Regions from separate parts of the Pantoea stewartii genome, predicted to be linked through region 3. Evidence: riboswitches for the same ligand, from Rfam matches in the RefSeq annotation. Region 3 holds a riboswitch; each other region holds the start of a gene.
What was found. Region 3 has a riboswitch for thiamine pyrophosphate ahead of thiB (thiamine ABC transporter substrate binding subunit). Riboswitches for the same ligand answer to the same signal wherever they lie in the genome.

Region 1: another riboswitch for thiamine pyrophosphate. It lies ahead of thiC (phosphomethylpyrimidine synthase ThiC); the one in region 3 lies ahead of thiB (thiamine ABC transporter substrate binding subunit).
Region 2: another riboswitch for thiamine pyrophosphate. It lies ahead of G5574_RS22305 (FAD-dependent oxidoreductase); the one in region 3 lies ahead of thiB (thiamine ABC transporter substrate binding subunit).
Region 4: another riboswitch for thiamine pyrophosphate. It lies ahead of thiM (hydroxyethylthiazole kinase); the one in region 3 lies ahead of thiB (thiamine ABC transporter substrate binding subunit).

Annotation. Positions count from the first base shown of each region.
Region 1 is NZ_CP049115.1:3,065,586-3,069,795, forward strand. It holds gene thiE (thiamine phosphate synthase) at 1-179, opposite strand, end outside; gene thiC (phosphomethylpyrimidine synthase ThiC) at 180-2,102, opposite strand; TPP riboswitch at 2,189-2,288, opposite strand; gene rsd (sigma D regulator) at 2,422-2,925, opposite strand; gene nudC (NAD(+) diphosphatase) at 3,122-3,892, shown strand; gene hemE (uroporphyrinogen decarboxylase) at 3,933-4,210, shown strand, end outside.
Region 2 is NZ_CP049116.1:187,336-191,545, reverse strand. It holds gene G5574_RS22315 (thiazole synthase) at 1-685, opposite strand, end outside; gene thiS (sulfur carrier protein ThiS) at 688-885, opposite strand; gene G5574_RS22305 (FAD-dependent oxidoreductase) at 870-1,814, opposite strand; TPP riboswitch at 1,953-2,072, opposite strand; gene G5574_RS22300 (AzlD domain-containing protein) at 2,150-2,470, opposite strand; gene G5574_RS22295 (AzlC family ABC transporter permease) at 2,467-3,132, opposite strand; gene G5574_RS22290 (helix-turn-helix domain-containing protein) at 3,235-3,783, shown strand; gene G5574_RS22285 (ABC transporter ATP-binding protein) at 3,796-4,210, opposite strand, start outside.
Region 3 is NZ_CP049115.1:3,609,433-3,613,642, reverse strand. It holds gene G5574_RS17000 (MFS transporter) at 1-306, opposite strand, end outside; gene sgrR (HTH-type transcriptional regulator SgrR) at 560-2,221, shown strand; TPP riboswitch at 2,257-2,361, shown strand; gene thiB (thiamine ABC transporter substrate binding subunit) at 2,405-3,391, shown strand; gene thiP (thiamine/thiamine pyrophosphate ABC transporter permease ThiP) at 3,367-4,210, shown strand, end outside.
Region 4 is NZ_CP049115.1:1,226,362-1,230,571, reverse strand. It holds gene ahpF (alkyl hydroperoxide reductase subunit F) at 1-468, shown strand, start outside; gene G5574_RS05815 (AEC family transporter) at 517-1,476, opposite strand; gene G5574_RS05810 (hypothetical protein) at 1,568-1,765, opposite strand; TPP riboswitch at 2,066-2,162, shown strand; gene thiM (hydroxyethylthiazole kinase) at 2,197-2,985, shown strand; gene thiD (bifunctional hydroxymethylpyrimidine kinase/phosphomethylpyrimidine kinase) at 2,982-3,782, shown strand; gene G5574_RS05795 (GntR family transcriptional regulator) at 3,811-4,210, opposite strand, start outside.

The sequences.
Region 1 (4,210 bases), 540 kb from region 3:
TAACGCTGACCTGTTGCGATAGCCTGGATGATGGTGGGTTCAACGATCTCATCTGGCAGATCCTTAATCCGCAGCTGAATCGTGCGCACCCCGGCATCCAGTAAGCGTTCGATCCATTCAACGCTGTCGACCACCGGATACAGCCCTAATCGCGGCGCGGTAGCGGGAAAGGCGTTCATTTACTCCTCCTTAATCGCTGTGGCGGGATGGTAGAGTTCACCGCCCCGTTCACGGAAATGATCAGACATCTGCGCCATGCCAACCTCAATAGCCTGCGCTTCCGCTTCCTGTCTGGCAGCATAGTCACGCACTTCCTGCGTGATCTTCATTGAGCAAAACTTAGGGCCGCACATTGAACAGAAGTGGGCGACTTTACCCGATTCCTGTGGCAACGTTTCATCGTGATAGGCCCGGGCTGTATGAGGATCCAGCGCCAGATTGAACTGATCTTCCCAGCGAAATTCGAAGCGCGCTTTCGACATGGCGTTGTCGCGGATCTGCGCCCCCGGATGGCCTTTGGCCAGATCGGCAGCATGCGCGGCGATCTTGTAAGTGATTAACCCCTGTTTCACATCCTCTTTGTTTGGCAGGCCAAGATGCTCCTTCGGCGTGACGTAACACAACATCGCGCAGCCAAACCAGCCAATCATGGCGGCACCGATGCCAGAGGTAAAATGATCGTAGCCCGGCGCAATGTCGGTCGTCAGTGGGCCCAGAGTATAAAACGGCGCTTCATGGCAATGTTCCAGCTGCTCTGTCATGTTGCGACGGATCATCTGCATCGGGATATGGCCGGGGCCTTCGATCATCACCTGTACGTCATATTCCCAGGCTATTTTTGTCAGTTCACCCAGCGTGTGCAGCTCAGCGAACTGTGCTTCGTCGTTGGCGTCCTGAATCGATCCGGGGCGTAATCCGTCGCCCAGTGACAAAGCGATATCGTAGGCTGCGCAAATTTCACAGATGTCGCGGAAGTGTTCATAGAGAAAGCTCTCTTTGTGATGAGACAGGCACCACTTCGCCATAATGGAGCCACCACGGGACACAATACCGGTCAGGCGTTTTGCAGTCATGGGAACGTAGCGCAGCAGCACACCCGCATGGATAGTAAAATAATCCACGCCCTGTTCGGCCTGCTCCAGTAACGTATCGCGGAAAATGTCCCAGTTCAGGTTTTCAGCCACACCGTTGACCTTCTCCAGTGCCTGATAAATCGGAACAGTGCCGATGGGAACAGGACTGTTACGCAGAATCCATTCACGGGTTTCATGAATATAGCGTCCGGTCGACAGATCCATGACCGTGTCCGCGCCCCAGCGTGTGGACCAGACCAGCTTTTCTACTTCTTCTTCAATAGACGAGGTCACCGCTGAGTTACCAATGTTGGCATTCACCTTCACGAGAAAGTTGCGTCCAATGATCATCGGTTCGGATTCGGGATGGTTGATATTGGCCGGAATAATGGCGCGGCCAGCGGCCACTTCCTGGCGTACAAACTCGGGGGTAATGTTTTCGGGCAGATGGGCACCAAAGCTGTGGCCCGGATGCTGTTGCAGAAGTACCTCACCACGAATGCGCTCACGGCCCATGTTCTCCCTGATGGCGATGAACTCCATCTCTGGCGTGATGATTCCCCGACGCGCGTAATGTAACTGGGTCACACAGCGGCCGGCTTTAGCACGGCGCGGCGTTGGCAGATGTTCAAAGCGCAGGTGATCCAGTCCGTCATCAGCCAGTCGCTGCTGCGTATACGCCGAGCTAATCTGCGTCAGTTTTTCGCTGTCGTCGCGCTCTTCAATCCAGCGAGCACGCAGTTTATCCAGTCCGCGATGCACGTCGATTTTTGCTGCCGGATCGCCATAGGCACCGGCGGTGTCATAAACCGGCACAGGCTCATTTTCCTGGTAAACGGGCTCATCTTTACTGCCGCCGGTCAATGTAGGGCTAAGCTGGATTTCGCGCATGGGGACACGAATGTCGTCACGACTGCCGGTCAGCCAGATACGTTTTGAGTTGGGAAAGGCACTGCCACCCTGCAGGGAATCAATGAATTCCTGTGCCTGAGCACGTTGTTCGCGACGGGTCGTTTTCGTAGTAGACATAGCAATATTCCAGTAAGTGGGAAGGTTGCTTGTCCGGAGTTCGGAAGGAGTAACGGCACAGCGGGCACCCTGAGTGCGGCGTACCGTAAAAATTTACTCTTGTTCCCTTCGCAGGTTCTAACCTGATCAGGTTCCGCGGATCCCGAATTAACGGTCTCAGCCCAATGGGCACTCCGACAAGATTTGGTTTAACGGTTAATCAGGTCCCGCAAGGACGTGCAACCGTCAAACCCTGACTAACATAAAACAGATGTTTTAAAGCCCACTCAGCATAAGGGGGCTTTTTATGAATCACAAGTTATTTACATTTGCGGCCCTGTTAAGCAGGGCGGGCAATTTCACTATCGTTCGCCACGGGCGGAGTCAGGTGATTGTCCCATGCCATTTGGATAAGCTTGTCTTCAAGGGTAAAACGCGCCTCAAGAGCTTCGCCGACTTCTGACAAGGCGTGCTGAAACGTCACATAGTTGTCGTCGTCGATGGCCTGTTGCAGGTGGCTGTCATACAACTGCATCAACTGCTCGGTATTGGCTTCCAGCGACGGGTAAATCTGCGCGGCAGCCAGCAGCGGACTGGTGCCGTCCATCTCTGCAATCAAACGCTGGTAAAGGCTAAAGTGACCGGATGAAAGATAATCGACCAGCGTGTGGCAAAAGTTATCCAGTGCCTGCTCGTCCAGGCGAGTCAGCGCTTCTTTTTTTGGCTTGATGCCGACCAAATGGTAATAAGAAACCAACAGCTGGCGGCGAGCTGCCAGCCATGAATCTACCAGTTCATTACTGCCACCTACGCGTTGGGTCAGAACGTCTAACTGGTTAAGCATAGTTAACTCCGTATGCGTTATGCACCTTCATATTTCAGATTAGCGATGCGCCAATTGCGCTTGTTCTCCGCGAACCTGTCGGGATAAATAAGCGTGCTGTCGTCTTGCAACCAGAATTATTTGGGTATAGTTGTTCATCTACACACTTAACATCGGGACTTCAGCGTGCGGGTTGACGCTAAGGATGACGAAATAAATGCAATGCGAAATTTCAAGCGTAGACGCTGGATGGTGGATTGTCAGTAGTGAACAGAAAATTTGGTTACCGCAAGGCGATTTACCTCACGGAAACGCACAGCAGTTTGGCCTGACCGGGCACCAGGGGCGCGTGATTGGCGAATGGCAGGGAGAGAAGGTCTGGCTGATTTGTGAAACGCGTTCGTCAGATATGTTGTCGTTGCGCCAGTTACTCAACGAAGATCCGGGCCTGTTTCAGCTGGCCGGGCGCGGGGTGCAGTTAGCAGAGTTTTACCGATCCCATCGCTGGTGCGGCTATTGTGGTCATGAGATGCATGCCAGTAAACGCGAATTTGCCTGCCTGTGTAGCCATTGCCGTGAACGTTATTACCCACAAATTGCGCCCTGTATTATCGTTGCTATCCGCCGTGGAGATGAGATCCTGCTGGCCAACCATGCGCGTCATCGTAATAACATTTACACTGTGCTGGCCGGGTTCGTTGAAGTCGGTGAGACCATTGAACAGGCGGTTGCACGCGAAGTGATGGAAGAGAGCAACGTGCGCGTGAAGAATGTCCGTTATGTCACTTCCCAGCCCTGGCCTTTCCCGCAGTCCTTAATGATGGCCTTTATGGCGGAGTATGACGGCGGCGACTTACAGCACGACGGTAAAGAGCTGTTGGATGCCGGATGGTTCCGTTTTGATGCGCTGCCTTTACTGCCTCCACCTGGCACCGTTGCCCGTCGATTAATTGAAGATACCGTTGCCCTCTGCCGCGCTGAGGCGTGAGAGTGCTACACTACTCGCTTGATACCGAGAGAGTCCTGACATGAGTGAACTGAAGAACGACCGTTATTTGCGCGCCCTGTTACGCCAGCCTGTCGATGTTACCCCCGTATGGATGATGCGCCAGGCCGGACGATATTTGCCGGAATATAAAGCCACGCGTGCCCAGGCGGGCGACTTTATGTCGCTGTGTAAGAATGCCGAGCTGGCCTGCGAAGTCACCCTGCAACCATTGCGTCGCTACAAGCTCGATGCGGCCATCCTCTTCAGTGATATTCTCACCATTCCTGATGCGATGGGATTAGGGCTGTACTTCGAAAC
Region 2 (4,210 bases), on a different replicon from region 3:
ACCGCGCCTGATGTCCTGACTGAATGGCACTGGCAAACGCTCCCGCCATGCGTACCGGATCGTGGGATTTCGCGACGGCGGTATTCAGCAACACGGCATCAAAGCCCAGCTCCATCGCCTGCGCCGCCTGGCTGGGAGCACCGATCCCCGCGTCAATGATCAGCGGAACGTCTTTAAACCAGGCACGCATGGTGCGTAAACCGTCAATATTGCGTAGCCCCTGCCCCGAGCCAATGGGCGCGCCCCAGGGCATCAGCACCTGACAGCCCGCTTCCAGCAGTTTTTCGCCCACAATCAGATCTTCTGTGGTGTAAGGAAAAACATAAAAACCTTCGGCACATAAAATACGGGCGGCCTCCACCAGGGCGAAAGGATCCGGTTGCAGGGTATCCGCGTGCCCGATCACTTCCAGTTTGATCCACGGCGTGGCAAACAGTTCGCGCGCCATATGCGCCGTCGTGACGGCTTCCCTGACGGTATGGCAACCCGCCGTATTGGGTAACACGCGCTTATTCAGCGTTTTCAGTAAATCGCGAAAGGCCCCACCCTGACTTCCTTCCCGACGCAGACTGACCGTGATGATATCCGCACCGGAGGCCACAACAGCCTGCTGAAGAATATCCGGTGAGGGATAACCGGCCGTACCCAGTAAAAAACGGGAGTCGCCCTTGTAGTCGTAAAACATGATCAACCTCCCTGCATTGGCGACAGCACTTCCAGACGGCAGTTGGCCTCAAGCAACTGTGAGGCATAGCGCTCTCTGGGAACAAAGGTTCCATCGAGGGCACTGGCCACACAGCCAGCGTCAATGCCCTGCTCTTCTAACAACTCCGCAAGCGTCCCGGCTTTCGTCTCGATAGCACGACCATTTAGTTCGATTCGCATAGTAGTCTCTCTGTTGCAAGTTGATGCATGAGCTTTTCGGCCATAACCGGTGCCAGCAAAAAGCCATGGCGATACATGCCGTTAATGGAAAAGACACCGTTTTCATAACGCACGTCGGGCAGGTTGTCGTGATAAGCAGGACGTAACCCCGTCCCGCTTTCGATAATGCGCGCTTCGGCAAGCGCAGGATGAATGCTGTAAGCAGCGCTCAGCAGCTCCATCATGGCGCGCGCGCTGATGGGGCTGGTATCCTGACTCTCAACCATGGTGGCCCCGAGCATAAAGTGCCCCTGCGCCCGGGGAACCAGATAGCAAGGAAAACGGGGATGCAGCAGGCGTAAAGGTCGGGAAAACGTGATCTCATCCGTTTGCAGGATTAGCATTTCGCCCCGCACCGCACGCAAGGCTGGCTGTGCCTCACGCGCATGAATACCGCGGCAATCAATAATGCGTCCGCTGGGATTGCCAGCGTGAATACTGACGCCCGCGCTGACCAGACGTGCACGTAACTGTTGCATTGCCTGACGCGGATCGAGATGCGCTTCAGCCGGGAAAAATAATCCCCGGGCGAAGCGGTTTTCCAGCGCGGGTTCGATGTCACCTGGCGCAACCCACTGATGCGCTAGGGTCATGCTGGCAAACCGGGTAAGTTCGGCGCTGTCACGCGGTGGCGTGAGTACGAGTGTGCCCTGCTGTTCAACGCCACTTACGCGGGCTGCCCACCACGCTGCAGCGTGCTGTCCCCATTCAACGACCTGCTGAGGCGCACTTTCTGCCTCACACCAGGGTGCCAGCATGCCGCCAGCCCAGTAGGACGCCGCCTGACAATTCGGTTGCGTAATGACTTCAACCTTTTCGCCGTGTTCGGCCAGTAACGTCGCGATACAGAGTCCGGATACACCGCTGCCCAGCACTGACCAGCGGCTCATTGTCCGCCATCCTGATGGGGTAAAAACGGAATAAGGATAGTCACATTGGCCTCTCTGTTAGCTCTCAGAGACCCGCGATACAAGAAGGGAAAAAGCACAAGCCTGACAGAAACAGGCTCTGCGGCAAGCATCTACGCGATGCGCAGATGCCCGTCTTCCTACGCCAGTATCAACTGGGTCAGGTTCTAAGGGTCGCTAAGCCGCGCATGGCGCTATTAGCCTCTCAGTCTCTCTGGCGAGACTCCCCTGACGGGTTCTAGTTGTATTTTAAGCGACGCTGTTCGTCAAGGCTGACACGCAATTTATCGCCGGGTCCGGCAAGATAAATAGCGCATTCAGGGTACACCCATATAGCGCAACAACGCCGTCATGCAGGCCGCGCCCAGAATAATGAAAATCAGCGGAGCTCTACGCCAGGCAAGGAACAGGGCAAACCCGACGCCCAGCACTCTGGCCATCCCTGCAAAATGCTGGCCTTCAAACAGCGTGGTGGTTGCCGCAACCGCAAGCAGCAGTACAGTGGCAGCATCGGATAACATATTTTGGGTTCGTTCACTGACGGGCAGACGATTGCCGAGTTTAACACCCGCGAAACGGATGGCGTAGGTGCCAGCAGCCAGCAACGCAATACCTGCAATAATCATGGCGTGATTCATTTGCGCGATCTCCATGTAAAGAGGCCAAGCAAGGAAAACAATACGGGCATACCGGCAGGTACGAAAGGCGTGACCACCAGCGACAAAAACGCACCAGTCATAGCAGGAATGCGGGTGCGCGCTTTGCGTAAGGCAGGAAAGATTAGCGCAATCAGGATCGCGGGAAAGACCGCATCCAGGCCGATAGCAGACACATTCGGAATAAACTGCCCTATCGCCGCGCCAGCCATTACGGTCACAGGCCAGATTACGCCAATACTGATGCCGCATATCCAGAATGCCTGGCGACGTTGCGCCAGCGTAGGCTGGGAAATGCCAAACACGACACTTTCATCATTCATGATGTGGCATCCTAGCAGACCCCGTCTGCCCTGACCGACCAAATCCTTGACAGTGATACCAAAAGGAAGATGACGCGCATTGACCAACAGCCCCGCCGCTGCCGCCGTGAGAGGACTGCCACCGCCCGCCACGATACCGATAAACAGGAACTCCGACGCCCCCGCCAGCACCAGCGTCGATAACGCCAGCGGCACCCAAAACGGAAAACCCTCTGCAAGAGCGAGCGAACCATATGACAGGCCAACAATGCCATCGGCAAGACAGACAAGGAAAATGGCTTTTATCACGCCCTTGTCCAGCGTCTCTTTTTTATCCAGCATCACGATTAGATCCCATAACGAACGATATACCCATTATAATGAACGGACCGCAGCAGCATTACAAGATGAACGATATGTTCGCTATAACTAACAGGATGCAGGATGAGTACACCCATTGATATTATCGCCAGCAGTTTAGTCAGAGAGCGCCAGCGGGCAGGACTGACACTTGCAGAAGTCGCGCGTCGGGCCGGCATAGCAAAATCGACCCTCTCTCAACTTGAGGCGGGGAACGGTAATCCTGGCATTGAGACGTTGTGGTCACTTTGCGTTGCCCTGAATATTCCGTTTGCCCGCCTGATGGAGCCGGAAGCGAACCGCCTGCAGGTTATTCGTCGCGGTGAAGGCCCTGCCGTTGCCGCCGAGCAGGCGGATTATAAAGCCGTCCTGCTGGCAACCTGTCCGCCCGGCGCGCGACGGGATATCTATCTGCTAAACATCCAGCCCGGCAGCGAGCGCCGCTCGCAACCGCATTCGCCGAACACCATTGAGCATCTCATCTTGACTCAGGGACGCGCGCTGGTCGGGCCCACAGACTCGCCCGTCGAACTGGCACCGGGCGACTACATCAGCTATCCCGGCGACACTGAACATATTTTTCGTGCGCTGGAGCCGGATACGCTGGCCGTGCTGGTCATGGAGCACATCTGAGGGTGCTCTGCCTCAGTCATCAGGCAGGCTAATCGCATCAAGGGAAATGACCCGATGTGCACTCCTCTCAAGTAGCGTGAGATCATGACTGACCAGCAGAATGGCGCAGCGTTGCTGCATGGCCAGATCAGTCAGTAAGGCCAGCGTCTGTTGCTGAACCACAGGATCGAGACGCGACGTGGGTTCATCGGCAAACAGGAACACGGGATTCAGCAACATCGCCCGAAGCAGCGAAAACCGCTGAAGTTCACCGCCTGACAATCCTGAAGCCGGACGGTGTAACAACGCCTGTCCGAGCCCCAATTGCCGCATCCGCTCATCACGTCGCCTCACCGGGATTGTGTGGCGCTGCAGCAGATCGTCGATGATCTGGGCCATAGTGATATCCGGTGGAAAAACCGCAGAAGGATCCTGGTACAGTTTTTGA
Region 3 (4,210 bases):
ATGGCGGGTAAAGGCGAACAGGAGCGCGTTTGCCAACGCCAGCATGCAGCACAGCAAGATGATATTGCGGCGATCGCCGACCCGGTCGGAACGTTTTGCGATCATCATGCTCACCACAATCCCGGCAACGGCATTGAGGGTAAAAAACAGCCCAACCCACAGCGGCGGCACCTGCACTTCTCGCGATAAAAACAGGCTCAGCGTCGGTGCCTGAAGCGCGCCCGCTACGCCGAGGATAAAGGCGGTCACCATAAAAGCGAAAAACACTGGATTGAAACGGCGCGAGAATGCTAACAAAGATTTCATGCCTTATCCCTGACAGAACAACAATAGAAACGGGAAGCGTGTCCCCCGACCATAACCTGCAACGTAAAAAAAACCAGCAGAATAACTCTGCTGGCAAAATCGTAGCACACTACTCAGAAGGGACGGGCATCGCTGCCGTCCATGTCAGAGCGCCATCCATCGCTGAATGCCTCCCGCTCTTCCAATGCGAGAAAGTTTGCCTCTAAAATAGGGCAGGAAAAACAGAGCAGGTTTCAGAGGGAGTTCCTCTTTTATGTCGTCATCACGTCTGAAGCAGCAGTTCATTCGTCTGTGGCAGAGCTGTCAGGGGCAATCGCAGGAAACCACCCTGGGTGAACTGGCCGACGCCCTGCACTGTTCACGTCGCCATATGCGGAACCTGCTTAACAGGATGCAGGAAGCCGGCTGGCTCACCTGGCAGGCGGAGGCCGGACGGGGCAAGCGATCCGTGCTCACCTTCTGCTACACCGGACTAACCTTGCAGCAGCAGCGCGCTGAAGACCTGCTGGAACAGGATCGTATTGATCAACTGGTGCAGCTTGTCGGCGATAAAGATCAGGTCAGACAGATGATCAGCGCGCATCTGGGCCGCAGTTTCCGGCAGGGAAAACATATTCTGCGCGTCCTCTACTATCGCCCTCTGCTCAATCTGCTGCCTGGATCGCCCCTGCGTCGGTCAGAAACCCATATCGCTCGTCAGATTTTTAGCGGTCTGACACGCATAAATGAGGAAAAAGGGGAAATCGAAGCCGATATCGCTCATCACTGGCAGCAACATTCGGATCGACACTGGCGCTTTTATCTACGTCCGGCTATCCGTTTCCATCATGGCCGGGAACTCGACATGGACGATGTGATTGCCAGCCTTGAGCGCCTGCGCCAGCATCCGCTGTTTTGCCATCTTCAGCGACTTGACTCCCCTGCCCCCTGGACGCTGGATATCTATTTAGATCAGCCCGACAGCTGGCTACCCTGGCTGTTGGGCAGCGTCAGCGCCATGATTCTGCCGCGCGAGTGGCCCGATATGCGCGATTTTGCCCGTCAGCCCATAGGGACAGGGCCCTATCGGGTCATCCGCAATCAGCAAAGTCAGCTGAAGATCGAAGCCTTCGACGACTACTTTGGCTATCGCGCCTTGATCGATGACGTGTCGGTATGGGTGCTGCCCGAGATCAGTGACGAAGTGGTTTATGCCGGTGTTCGCCTGCAGGGCGAACAGGCCGATGAGAAACAGGAAGAGAGTCGGCTTGAAGAGGGCTGCTACTTTTTACTGTTTGACCAGCGCTCCGCGAAGGCAGGCGAACCGGGCATTCGACGCTGGCTTAGCTTCCTGCTTAACCCCATCGCCTTACTGAACAATGCGGATCTGGGCTACCAGCGTTACTGGTTTCCTGCTTACGGCCTGCTGCCCCGCTGGCACCACCGGCGTGATTTGACACCGGTAGAAAAACCCGCAGGCCTGACACACCTGACGCTGACCGTTTATAACCAGCACATTGAGCACGTCAGTATCACCGATGCCTTGCGTCCACTACTGGCGCAACACGACGTGACGCTGGACGTGCGTGAGGTCAGTTATGAATCCTGGCATCAGGGCACAGGTGAAAGCGATATCTGGCTCGGCAGCGTCAACTTTACCCTGCCCCTGGACTATTCTCTGTTTGCGCTGTTATACGAAGTCCCGTTGTTGCAGCACTGCCTGCCGGTGAACTGGCAGCAGGATGCTGCGCGCTGGCGTGAGAAAACGCTCCCCCTTGCTGAATGGGCGAAACAGCTGGTTGAAAGCAACTGGCTTCATCCGTTGTTTCATCACTGGCTGCTGCTGGAAGGCCAGCGCAGTATGCGCGGGGTACGGATGAATACGCTGGGGTGGTTTGACTTTAAATCCGCCTGGTTTGCACCGCCCACGCTGTGATCCTTTCCCGGCGGGCATTAAATGACTAGAATGTGACGTTCTCAACGGGGTGCCTCTTTCCATCATGTCAGAGCGCTGAGATATACCCGTCGAACCTGAATCGGTTAATGCCGACGTAGGGATTTGAGAGGCAACTTTGCTCAGATCCTTTGCGACTCAACCCTGCCGCTATAGGAGCGCAAAGTGTTAAAAAACGTCCTGCCCGTGCTGCTGTTACTCTCTGCCCCGGTCTTCGCGGCCAAACCTGTCCTGACGGTTTACACCTATGATTCGTTTTCCGCTGACTGGGGACCCGGTCCGGCCGTTAAAAAAGCCTTTGAAACCCAGTGCGGTTGCGAACTGAAATATGTGGCCCTGGAAGACGGGGTTTCGCTGCTGAATCGCGTCCGTCTGGAAGGCAAGAACAGCAAGGCCGATGTGGTCTTAGGGCTGGATAACAACCTCCTGCAGGCCGCGCAACAAACCGGGCTGTTTGCCAAAAGCGACGTTGATACCGGTAAATTGCAGGTTCCCGGCGGCTGGAAGGACACCACCTTTGTGCCCTTCGATTACGGCTACTTCGCGTTCGTCTATAACATAAACACGCTGAAAAACCCACCAAAGAGCCTCAAAGAACTGGTCGAAAGCCCCGAAAAATGGCGCGTGATTTATGAAGATCCCCGCACCAGCACGCCGGGCCTTGGCCTGCTGCTGTGGATGCAAAAAGTCTACGGAGACAAGGCGCCTGAAGCCTGGCAAAAGCTGGCAAAGAAAACCGTCACGGTGACCAAAGGGTGGAGTGAAGCCTACGGTCTGTTTCTGAAAGGCGAGAGTGATCTGGTGTTGAGCTATACCACGTCGCCGGCTTATCACATTATTGAAGAGAAGAAGGATAACTATGCCGCGGCACCGTTTGCCGAAGGCAACTATCTGCAGGTGGAAGTGGCAGCCCGCCTGGCTAACAGCAAACAACCAAAACTGGCAGAGCAGTTTATGCAGTTCATGGTCACGCCCGCTTTCCAGAATACGATTCCAACCGGCAACTGGATGTACCCGGTGATCAAAACCGACCTGCCTGCAGGCTTTGCTTCACTCAGCGTGCCGAAGACGGCATTACAGTTTTCGCCTGAAGCCGTCGCCAGCCACCGTTCACAATGGGTCAGCCAATGGCAACGCGCCGTGAGTCGCTGATCCCCTTCTGGCTGATTCCGGGTTCACTCGCCACGTTGCTGCTCTGCAGCGTGGCGTTGTCAGCTTTTGCTGCACTGTGGATGGCGGCCCCGGCGACCGACTGGCGCGCGGTTCTGCAGGATACCTATCTGCATCATGTGATTGGCTTTTCATTTACGCAGGCGCTGCTCTCCGCCCTGCTCTCTTTGCTGCCGGCCATTCCGCTGTCCCGGGCTCTCTATCGACGCCGTTTTCCTGGCCGTCAGGGATTATTACGCCTGTGCGCCATGACGCTGGTCTTGCCGGTGCTGGTCGCGGTATTTGGTCTGCTCACTGTCTATGGTCGGGTGGGCTGGCTGGCCCGGCTTTGCGCCTGGCTTGGCGTGGACTATCACTTCTCGCCTTACGGGCTTCAGGGCATTTTACTGGCCCATGTTTTTTTTAACCTGCCGCTGGCCACGCGCCTGATGCTGCAGGCGCTGGAAAGCATTCCGGCCGAACAGCGTCAGCTTGCTGCACAGCTGAATATCCGTGGCTGGCATCACTTTCGGCTCCTTGAATGGCCGTGGCTACGTCGCCAGTTACTGCCTACCGGTGCGTTGATTTTCATGCTCTGCTTCGCCAGTTTTGCCACGGTGCTTTCACTGGGTGGCGGGCCGCGGGCCACCACTATCGAACTGGCCATTTTTCAGGCTTTAAGTTACGACTACGATCCGGGACGCGCCGCACTCCTGGCGTTGATTCAGCTTGGCTGCTGCCTGGTATTGGTGCTTCTCAGTCAGCGCTTCAGTCACGCCATTCCCGCTGGCAACACGCAGCGCCAGGGCTGGCGCGATCCGC
Region 4 (4,210 bases), 2.2 Mb from region 3:
GTGGAAGCGGCTATCGATCTGGCTGGTATCGTTGAACACGTCACATTGCTGGAATTCGCCAGCGAAATGCGTGCAGACAAAGTGCTGCAGGACAAACTGCGCAGCCTGAAAAACGTAGATGTGATCCTGAATGCACAAACCACCGAAGTGAAAGGCGACGGCAGCAAAGTTACCGGCCTGCAATATCTGGATCGCACCAACCAGACAACCCATGAACTGGCGCTGTCAGGCATTTTTGTTCAGATTGGCCTGCTCCCTAACACCACCTGGCTGGAAGGGGCGGTTGAGCGCAACAAGATGGGTGAAATCATCATCGATGCAAAATGCGAAACCAGCCTGAAAGGCGTTTTCGCAGCAGGCGACTGCACCACGGTGCCTTACAAGCAAATCATCATTGCCAGCGGTGAAGGGGCAAAAGCCTCGCTGAGCGCTTTTGATTACCTGATTCGCACCCAACCTGCACACTAAGTTTTTCCGGTGCAAAAGCCAGCCCTGTAACCTGTGTTACAGGGCTTTTTAGTATCCGGCCAGCGTCATTAACATCATCCACAACGGCGTGGTTATCGCGGCAAAAAGGGTGGAAAGCAACATACTGGCGGCCGTGGGGCCGGTAATCACGTTAAATTTCTGCGACATCAGGTAGACATTCACACCGACCGCCATCGACCCCAGCAGCACCACCACTTTACTTTCCAGCGCAGGCAGACCCGTCAGCCAGGCGATTGCCCAGACACACAGCGGCTGCAGAATCAGTTTCAACGCACAAATCGTGTAACTCTCTTTCAGGCCTTCCCGCACCCGGTAGTGCGCCAGGCTCATGCCGAGAGTGACCAACGATAAGGGTGCGGCGATGGACGCCAGCATGCGCAGCGGTTCAGCGGCGATGGCGGGAAGAGGCCGCTGCAACAGGCTCCAGGCGGTGCCTGATAAGATGCCAATAATTAACGGATTCCTGAGCACGCTAATCAAGGTGCGCTTAAAGCCCTGAAGGGAAAAACTGCCCTGTTTCGACCATTCCACCGAGACGGTGAGTAATGTCCAGAGGATCAGACTGTTAAATACCAGCACCAGCGCAACCGATGGCAAGGCACCGGGGCCCAGCAGGACGGTAGCGACCGGAATACCCAGCATAACGTTATTTGAAAAGACACCGCCTAGGGCAAAGACCGAACCGGCCACGCCATCCAGATGAAAAAGACGCGAGGCAAGGATTCGGCCCACGATAAACACCAGCAGACAACTGCCAAAGAATGCCAGAAGCAGGCGCACATCGACTGCGGGACTGTTGTAAAAGTCACTCATGATGCGAAACAGCATGCAGGGCAGGGCAACGTTAAAGACAAACCGGTTCATGCCTTCGCTGATGCTCAGCGGCCATTTGCCCCATTTCGTCAGGCAATAACCCAGGAAAATAAGAATAAACAGCGGGGCTGACAGGTAAATCTGGTGTCCTAATGTATCCAGCAGGAAGGGCATAAGCGTAAGCAGTCCAGTGACTCAGTAAGGGCAAGACTACCAAATTGCGTCGGCCGCGTAACCTGGCAAAACGTGTACCCGACCCGCGAATTTACCCCAGCCAGCGGCGCGCCTGGTCATCACTGATATCGCGATAATACACCCGATGGATAACCGCATCGCAACGCTGACAACGGGCAGAAAGATAAGTGGAATAATAGTGTCGGCCAGAAGGAGAAAGGGCACCCTGACGGGTAATGGTGATGTCAGTCCATCGGTGACGATGAGGGATAAGCGCTAAAAATCGCATCATGCTTCCTGTCAAGTATGAAGTGTTCTGGTAATTTTTAACTACGTGATATGAAGATTTATTGTTGCGATGTTGTAGGCAGGTGTTTGTTATTGCTGGGCATTCTGATAATGGTGAAGGATATAATTTACTTGCGTAAATACCTTTACTGCTCTGACGTGCAAATTTTAAGCCCGCAGCATTAAGCCTTTTTTCGTGCGGTGGGGAGTTGATCGGGATCATGTAAAAGTCTTGCCCGCCAGGTTGAAAAAAGAATAAGCACCTTGCTTAAATTTAGGGGCTTACTTATTCTTCTTTGCGTAACACGACTCGGGGTGCCCTTCTTTGTGAAGGCTGAGAAAAACCCGTATTACCTGATCTGGATAATGCCAGCGTAGGGAAGTCTGATGCCTGACCGCATTCGCCTTCTTGTCCGCCGGTTGGGAGTTCTTATGACACATCAACCGCACCATCTTTCTGATGCGCAATGCGCGCCCCTCCTGCAACAGTTTCGCCGTCAGTCACCGCTCGTGCACTGCATGACCAATGATGTGGTGCAAATGCTCACGGCTAATGTTCTGCTTGCTCTGAACGCGTCACCTGCCATGGTCATCGATCGCGAGGAAGCGCCGCAGTTCAGCGGTATCGCGGATGCACTGTTAATCAATGTCGGCACATTAACGCACGAACGCCAGCAGGCCATGGCCGCGGCAATCGAGGCGGCTAATCTGGCAGGCACGCCCTGGACGCTGGACCCGGTAGCGGTGGGCGCACTGACGTTGCGTACCCGGTTTTGCCAGCAGGTGCTGATGCAGTCGCCTGCCGTGATTCGCGGCAATGCTTCCGAGATTCTGGCGCTGGCCCAGCAGGCTGACGGCGGACGTGGCGTGGACAGCCAGCACGCCGCCGAAAGCGCCTTGCTGGCCGCCCAACAACTGGCGCGTGAGTATCAAACCTGTGTGGTGGTCACTGGCGAGGTGGATTATGCCACCGACGGAATGCGTACCCTGTCGATTGTCGGCGGATCGCCCTTAATGACGCGGGTGGTCGGCACCGGCTGTGCGCTGTCTGCGGTCGTCGCCGCCTTTGCCAGCCTGCCGGGTGACAGACTGGTCAATATCGCCAGCGCCTGTCGGGTGATGGCACTGGCCGGAGAGAAAGCCGCACAGGCATCAACCGGGCCGGGCAGCTTTGCACCAGCGTTTCTGGACGCGCTCTGGACACTGGAGGCCGCCCTGTGAAACGCATCAATGCTTTAACGATTGCCGGTACCGATCCCAGCGGCGGTGCCGGGATTCAGGCCGACCTGAAAACCTTCTCCGCACTGGGCGCTTACGGCACCAGCGTGATTACGGCCCTGGTGGCGCAAAATACCTGTGGCGTACAGTCGGTGTACCGTATTGATCCTGATTTTGTCAGCGCACAGCTGGATTCCGTTCTTGATGACGTGCGCATCGACAGTGCAAAAATTGGCATGCTGTCCGATGCGGCGATCGTGGAGCGGGTGGCGGTTGGCTTGCAGCGCCGGGCAATCCCGTTCGTGGTGCTGGACACGGTGATGGTGGCCAAGAGCGGCGATGCCTTACTGAGTCCTGATGCCATTGCCTGTGTCCGCGAGCGCCTGTTGCCACAGGTGTCACTGATCACACCTAATCTGCCCGAAGCCGCCGCGCTGCTCGAATGCCGTATGGCCAGCAATGAGAACGAGATGCTGACGCAGGGCGATGCCCTTCTGGCGCTGGGTTGTCAGGCCGTGCTGATGAAGGGCGGACATCTGGATCATGGCGAAAGTCCTGACTGGCTGATCACGCCAGCGGGGCGGCAACGGTTCAGCACGCCTCGGGTGAAAACGCGCCATACGCACGGTACCGGTTGTACGCTGTCTGCTGCGCTGGCGGCCCTGCGTCCACGGCACAGTGACTGGGCGGAGACGGTTAATGAAGCCAAAACCTGGCTACAACAGGCCCTGCTGACAGCCGATTCGCTGGAGGTGGGCCACGGGACTGGACCTGTGCATCATTTTCATCAGTGGTGGTAACGGCTTCGCTCAGCGATTGTACGGCGCGCTACTCAGCCTCGAACCAGTCACGGTTTTGCCTGATCACGGGCGCGAGCGAAAACATCATTGCCTGCAGATGGTGACGCAGGGCGGTTTCTGCCTGGTCCGCATCGCGCGCTTTCAGGGCGGCAAAAACGGCTTCATGTTGTTCGATCAGCGTTTCAGCGGGCGCGACCTGATTCAGGGTGAGATAGCGCACCCGGTCCATCGTCGCCTTGATGTTTTCAATGGTTTCCCATGCCAGCATACAGTCGATGCTCTCGGCAATCAGACGATGGAATTCATCGTCCAGGCTGAGAAACATCTGGCTGTCGCCCCGGGCGGCAGTGATGCGCTGGAGCTGCAGATTATGCTCCAGCGCCATCAGTCCGCGCTGGCTTGTTTCCCGCGCTGCGCGGCGTATCACG